DNA from 2 places in the Mesorhizobium sp. BHscii genome. Region 1 is predicted to be linked to the other one. Evidence: predicted binding sites of a transcription regulator. Region 1 holds the regulator's gene; the other holds the start of a gene.

Evidence for each region. Region 1 encodes PhoB, which activates phosphate uptake and scavenging genes when phosphate is short. Its sites were predicted from a motif close to TGTCATNNANCTGTCAT; they were not measured.
Region 2: the regulator PhoB is predicted to act here: its motif matches at 1,526-1,542, upstream of ugpB (sn-glycerol-3-phosphate ABC transporter substrate-binding protein UgpB).

What each region holds. Positions count from the first base shown of each region.
Region 1 covers NZ_JBSPKW010000006.1:93,395-96,877, forward strand. The annotation lists gene ACWTU7_RS11325 (ROK family protein) at 1-1,027, shown strand, start outside; gene phoB (phosphate regulon transcriptional regulator PhoB) at 1,198-1,887, opposite strand; gene phoU (phosphate signaling complex protein PhoU) at 1,904-2,611, opposite strand; gene pstB (phosphate ABC transporter ATP-binding protein PstB) at 2,650-3,465, opposite strand; gene pstA (phosphate ABC transporter permease PstA) at 3,478-3,483, opposite strand, start outside.
Region 2 covers NZ_JBSPKW010000015.1:56,504-59,986, reverse strand. The annotation lists gene argH (argininosuccinate lyase) at 1-667, opposite strand, end outside; gene tlpA (thiol:disulfide interchange protein TlpA) at 703-1,389, shown strand; gene ugpB (sn-glycerol-3-phosphate ABC transporter substrate-binding protein UgpB) at 1,605-2,915, shown strand; gene ugpA (sn-glycerol-3-phosphate ABC transporter permease UgpA) at 2,997-3,483, shown strand, end outside.

The DNA.
Region 1 (3,483 bases):
GGTTGGCCTCAGCCTCAATCCGGAAGCCGCTGCGGTATTGGCCGTCGTATTGTCGCTGAATTTCCTGTCGGTCGCTGTCATCGACTATGCCGGACAAGTGGTCGCCGAGGAACAGCGCCGGCTGGACACGCTGACCATGTCGCGCGACGAGCTGATCGACGAATGTGTCGCCATCGTCCGGCGCCGGCTCGAAGACCCCGACCTCGAGGTCCAAAGCGTCGCCCGCATCGCGCTGGCGATCCAGGGTATTACCGATTCCCATGCGCGCGCCATGTTGTGGTCGCCGATCACGCCGCAGACGAACATCGCCTTCGCCGACATTCTGGAACGCGAGTTCGGCATCCCGGCCATCATGGAGAACGACTGCAACATGATGGCCGTGGCGCTGCGCTGGCGCGACCCGGATCGCTACCGCGACGATTTCATCGCCATCCTGCTCTCGCATGGCATCGGTATGGGGCTGGTGCTGAAGGGCGAACTGTTCACCGGCACCCATTCCTCAGGCGGCGAATTCGGCCACATGATTCATCGGCCGGGCGGCGCGCTTTGCCGCTGCGGGCGGCGCGGTTGCGTCGAGGCTTATGCCGGCAACTACGCTATCTGGCGCAACGCAAGGCGATTGAGCGAGAACGCCGAGCCGGTCGCCGATGTCAGCGACGCCGAGATGCGGGCACTGGCGGCCCGGGCGCGCGAGACGGACGGACCGGAGCGCGAAGCCTACCGCAAGGCCGGCGAGGCGCTCGGCTTCGGGCTCGGCAGCCTGTTCGCGCTGATCGATCCGGCGCCGGTCGCCATGGTCGGTGCCAGCGCTGCCGCCTTCGACCTGATCGAGCCGGCCCTGCGCGAGGCCATCGCCCAGACCGCCGGCGGCCAGCATTCAGGTTCGATTTCCTTCGACACCGAGCCGAACGAACTGCCGCTGATCCGAGAAGGCTGCGCCATGCGGGCGCTGAGCTTCATCGACCAGGAGATCTTCGCGCCGAGCATCCAGGCACGAGCCGGCTCGGTCGGAAAGAACGTGGCTTGAACTCGAAGGCAGGGCTCCCCGGCGACTTGGGGTGGTGTTGAGATTCAGGTCAGGCCGAGTCGAGAGTGGGTTCCGAGAACCGGAGCGGAGCGTACTTTTTGGTACGTGAGCACCGGAAGCGCAGGAAGCCGGCGTTCGCAGGCCGGCATCACCTGAATATCAGCACATCCCTAGTCTTCCCTGATCGCATAGCCCGCGCCGCGGATGGTGCGGATGACATCGGGCATGCGGCCGTTGTTGACTGCCTTGCGCAACCGGCCGACATGGACGTCCACCGTGCGCTCGTCGATGTAGATCGTCTCGCCCCAGACATTGTCGAGCAACTGGCTGCGCGAGAAGACCCGACCCGGGTGCCGCATCATGAATTCGAGCAGCCGGAATTCGGTCGGTCCGAGCCGGATCTCACTCTTCTTGCGATAGACCCTGTGCGATTCGCGATCGAGCATGATGTCGCCGACCTTCAGCACGCTGGACAGTACTTCCGGCTTGGCGCGGCGCAGCAGCGCCTTGACCCTGGCCATGAATTCCGGTGTCGAGAACGGCTTGACCAGATAGTCGTCGGCTCCGGTGGAAAGGCCGCGAACCCGGTCACTCTCCTCGCCGCGCGCGGTCAGCATGATGATCGGCAGCCGCTCGGTTTCGGGACGCACCCGAAGGCGCCGGCAAAGCTCGATGCCCGAAACCGCCGGCACCATCCAGTCGAGCACCAGAAGATCGGGCACATTTTCCTGCAGCCGGATTTCGGCCTCGTCGCCGCGCGTCACCACCTCGACCTGATAGCCTTCGGATTCCAGATTGTAGCGGAGGAGGACGCCCAGCGGCTCTTCATCCTCCACCACCATGATGCGCGGCGCGATCATCGGCCGGTCACTCCTGTCATGTCGCCGGCGCCGACATCGTCGTTTCGTCGAGCTTCGGGCGATCCGCCGGCAATTGCTGCCCGGTCACGACAAAGTAGGCGTTTTCGGCGATGTTGGTGACATGATCGCCGATGCGTTCGAGATTCTTGGCGCAAAACAGAAGATGCGTGCAGGCGGTGATGTTGCGCGGATCCTCCATCATGTAGGTCAGGAGTTCGCGGAAAACCGCCGTGTACTTCACGTCGATCTTCTGGTCGTCGGCGCGCAGCTCTTTCAACGCGCCGGCATTGCGCGACACATAGTGCTCGACCACCCCGCGGAGCTGCACAAGAACGAGATCCGCCATCGCGTCGATACCGTGCGACAGATTACGCGGCGTGGCGCTCTGCCCGACTGCGCTGACCCGCTTGGCTATGTTTTTGGCCAAATCGCCGATGCGCTCGAGATCGCCGGCCATGCGGATTGCGCCAACCACGGCGCGCAGATCTTGCGCCATCGGCTGCCGCTTGGCGATCAGCGTGATCGCGCTATCGTCGAGTTCGCGCTGCCGCGCATCCATGATGGCGTCGTCCGAGACGACACGCTGCGCCATCGCATTGTCTGACGCAAGCAACGCGCGGATCGAGGCTGCGACCATCGCGGCGGCGAGCTCGTCCATGTCGCGGATCAGCCTGTCGATGTGCTCCAGTTCCTCGTCGAAAGATGCGACGGTGTGTTCACCCATGATCCTGTCCTCGTGTTCGAAATTCGCCGCCGGACCGCTCAGCCGAACCGGCCGGTGATGTAGTCCTGGGTGCGCTTGTCGTCGGGATTGGTGAACATCTTGTCGGTTGCGCCCTCCTCGACCAGGTAGCCGAGATGGAACATCGCCGTGCGTTGCGACACGCGGGCTGCCTGCTGCATCGAGTGGGTGACGATGACGATCGTGTAGTTCTGGCGCAGTTCGTCGATCAGTTCCTCGACGCGGGCGGTGGCGATCGGATCCAGCGCCGAACAGGGCTCGTCCATCAGAATCACTTCCGGCGACACGGCGATGGCGCGCGCGATGCACAGGCGCTGCTGCTGTCCGCCGGAGAGACCGGTGCCCGCCTCGAGCAGGCGATCCTTGACCTCGTTGAACAGACCGGCTTTCTTCAGGCTCGATTCAACGATGCCGTCCAACTCGGACTTGCTCCTGGCCAGGCCGTGAATGCGCGGACCGTAGGCGACGTTTTCATAGATCGACTTCGGAAACGGGTTCGGCTTCTGGAATACCATGCCGACGCGAGCTCGCAGCTCGACGACATCGATTTTCGGGTCGTAAACATCCTCGCCGTCGAGCGTTATCTTGCCGCTCACCCGCGCGATATCGATCGTGTCGTTCATTCGGTTCAGGCAACGCAGGAAGGTCGACTTGCCACAGCCCGATGGGCCGATCAACGCCGTCACCTGGTTTTCGCGGACATCGAGGTCCACGTCGAACAGAGCTCGCTTCTCGCCGTAATGAACAGAGACCTTTTCGCCCTTCATCTTGATCGAAGGGGCATTGGTTCCGCTGCTCAGTTTCTGTTCGACGCCGGCTTCCGTCATGATGTTCATTTCCTCTACCCCTTACCA
Region 2 (3,483 bases), on a different contig from region 1:
CGAGCGCCTTGGCCGTCTGGTGCCGGTCGATCGGAAAGCTTGTGCCGGCAAGGGCGGCCGCACCGAGCGGGCTTTCGTCCATCCGTTCGATGGCGTCGCGGACACGCGACAGGTCGCGCGAAAACATCTCGACATAGGCCATGCAGTGGTGGCCGAAGGTCACCGGCTGCGCCGCCTGCATGTGGGTGAAGCCCGGCATCACCGTCGCCGCATGCTCCTCGGCCCGTTCCAGGAACGCCGTGATCAGGCCCTTCAGCGCCTCGGCGACGCGAAAGCATTCGTCTTTGACCCACAGCCTGAGATCGACCGCTACCTGGTCGTTGCGGGAGCGGGCGGTATGCAGGCGGCCGGCGGCCGGGCCGATCAGCTCGGCAAGGCGGGCCTCGACATTCATGTGGATGTCTTCCAGCCTGGTCGAGAACTCGAACGTGCCGGCTTCGATCTCTGCCAGGATCGTGTTCAGCCCGTGAGCGATTTTTTCTTGATCGGCCGTCGAAATAATGCCCGTCTGCGCCAGCATCTCGCTATGGGCGATCGAGCCTCTGATATCCTGCGCATAGAGTTTGCGGTCGAACGAGATCGACGCGTTGATCGCTTCCATGATCGCGGCCGGACCCGAGGCAAAACGTCCGCCCCACATCTGGTTGCTGGCCTTCTTGTCGCTCATCGCTATAACCCGTGCTCCGGAGCAGTTTTTAGAAAATGGCAGACGGCAATCGATTTTTCCCGGCCCCGCGCCTCATCCTCGCCGCTTTGGTGGCGGGCGTGCTTGCGGGCGCGGTCGCGGTATATGTCAGCGAGAGCGGTTCTGGCAACAACGCGCCCGCGCCAGTCGCCGTTGGCGACAGCACGGACGATGTCGCCTGCGCCGCCAAGGCCGACCGCGCCAAGACGGTCGCGGCGGCTGCCACCGGCCAAGTGGCAGCACTTTTGCCGGCTGATCCGCCGCAATCGCTGAAGGGCCTTGCCTTCAACGACCCTGGCGGCAAGCCGATGACGCTCGCCGACCATGCCGGCAAGACGTTGCTGCTCAATCTGTGGGCGACATGGTGCGCACCCTGCCGCGCCGAAATGCCGGCGCTCGACGCGCTGCAAAAAGAAATGGGCAGCGACGCCTTCGAGGTCGTCGCGGTCAACGTCGATGTCGGCGACGACGCCAAGCCGAAGAAGTTCCTCGAGGAAACCGGCGTCAAGGCGCTCGGCTACTACCGCGATTCGACGATGGCGCTGTTCAACGATCTCAAGACGCGCGGCCTGGCGCTCGGCCTGCCGGTCACCATGCTGATCGACGGCGAAGGCTGCCTGATCGCTCATATGAACGGCCCGGCCGAATGGTCGGGACCGGACGCCAAGCGGCTGGTCGTGACAGCGCTCGGAAAGTCGGACTAGGCGCCAGCGATTTGTTGCCGGTCTTCGTCGCCTTGTTCGAGCCGTAAGCCGGCTTGGCAATCCCTTTCCATCAGCTCTCATTCGCAAGCGTGCACCACTTTGCGTGGAGATCGAGTTCATCGATCCGCAACAAAACCGTTGTCCAATTGTCACGAGCGGCACATATTGCCATTGCGAGAGTGCCCTTTCGCCAATGACAAAACGGGAGATGAAACATGAAGTTCTTCGGCTTCGCGGCCGGTGTCGCCGCCACCTTGACGCTGCTTTCCACCACTTCCGCTTTCGCCGTCACGCAGATCAGCTGGTGGCACGCCATGACCGGCGCCAACGCCGAAGTCGTCGACAAGATCTCCAAGGATTTCAACGCCAGCCAGAGCGACTATGAGCTGGTTCCGGTGTTCAAGGGCACCTATCCCGAGACGCTGAATGCCGGCATCGCTGCCTTCCGCGCCGGACAGGCGCCCGATATTCTCCAGGTGTTCGATGTCGGCACCGGCGTGATGATGGCGGCCGAGGGTGCGATCAAGCCGGTGGCCGAGGTGATGACCGGTGCCGGGATGACCTTCGACAAGAGCCAGTATCTGCCCGGCATCGTCGGCTATTATTCGAAGCCGGACGGCACCATGCTGTCCTTCCCCTACAACTCCTCCTCGCCGATCCTCTATTACAACAAGGACATCTTCCAGAAGGCGGGTCTCGATGTGAACAACCCGCCCAAGACCTGGAATGAAGTGTGGGAAGCTGCCAAGAAGATCAAGGCGAGCGGCGCCGCCTCATGCGGCTACACCTCGACCTGGCTGACCTGGATCCATCTCGAGAACTTTGCGGCGTGGAATGACGTGCCCTGGGCCACCCAGCAAAACGGCCTGGCCGGCGGTGATGTCGAGCTCAAGATCAATGCGCCGATTTTCGTCAACCACTTCCAGGCGCTCACAGACCTCGCCAAGGACGGCACCTTCAAATATGGCGGGCGCACCTCCGAAGCCAAGCAGATCTTCCTGGCCGGCGAATGCGGCATCTTCACCGAATCGTCGGGCGGCCTCGGCGACATCGTCAAGTCCGGCATGAACTATGGCATCGGCCAGCTTCCCTACGACGCCGACGCCAAGGGCGCACCGCAGAACACCACGCCGGGCGGCGCCAGCCTGTGGGTCTTCGGCAACAAGTCGGACGAGCAATACAAGGGCGTCGCGACCTTCTTCGCCTATCTGTCCAAGACCGATGTGCAGGAATATCTGCACCAGAAGTCGGGATACCTGCCGGTGACGCTCGCCGCCTACGAGGCGACCAAGAAATCAGGCTTCTATGACAAAAACCCCGGCCGCGAGACACCCATCCTGCAGATGACGGGCAAGGCGCCGACCGATAACTCGAAGGGCGTGCGCCTGCCGAATCTGCCGCAGGTGCGCGATATCCAGAACGAGGAGTTCGAGAAGATGCTGGCCGGCCAGCAAACCGCTCAGCAGGCGCTCGACAATGCGGTCACGCGCGGCAACGCCGCGATCGAGGAAGCGCTCGAGAACTGACGAGATTATCTCGGTCGATCGATTGGAATATCGCCCACGCGAGCTCGCGTGGGCGATTCCTGGATAGCGAGGGAAATCAGCCTGTCTCCACGCATCGTCTTTCCCAACAAGATCCTGCCCTACCTGCTGGTGGCGCCACAACTCGCCATAACACTGGTTTTCTTCTACTGGCCGGCCGGTCAGGCGCTTTACCAGTCGATGCTCAGGCAAGACCCGTTCGGGCTGAGGACCAGGTTCGTCTGGTTCGCCAATTTCCGCAAGGTGCTGGCCGATCCGGCCTACCTCAACTCGATCCACGTCACCGTGGTGTTTTCGCTTGCGACCGCGATCGTTGCGATGGGCGTGGCGCTTTTGCTTGCGGTCATGGCCGAGAAGGCCGTGCGCGGCAAAGGCCTGTACCGCACATTGTTGATATGGCCCTATGCCGTGGCGCCGGCGATTGCCGGCATGCTGTGGCTGTTTCTGTTCAATCCTTCGATCGGCTCGTTGGCATATTTGCTGAGAAGCCTCGGCATCGCATGGGACCCGCTCCTCAACGGCACCCACGCCATGATCCTGCTGGTGTCGG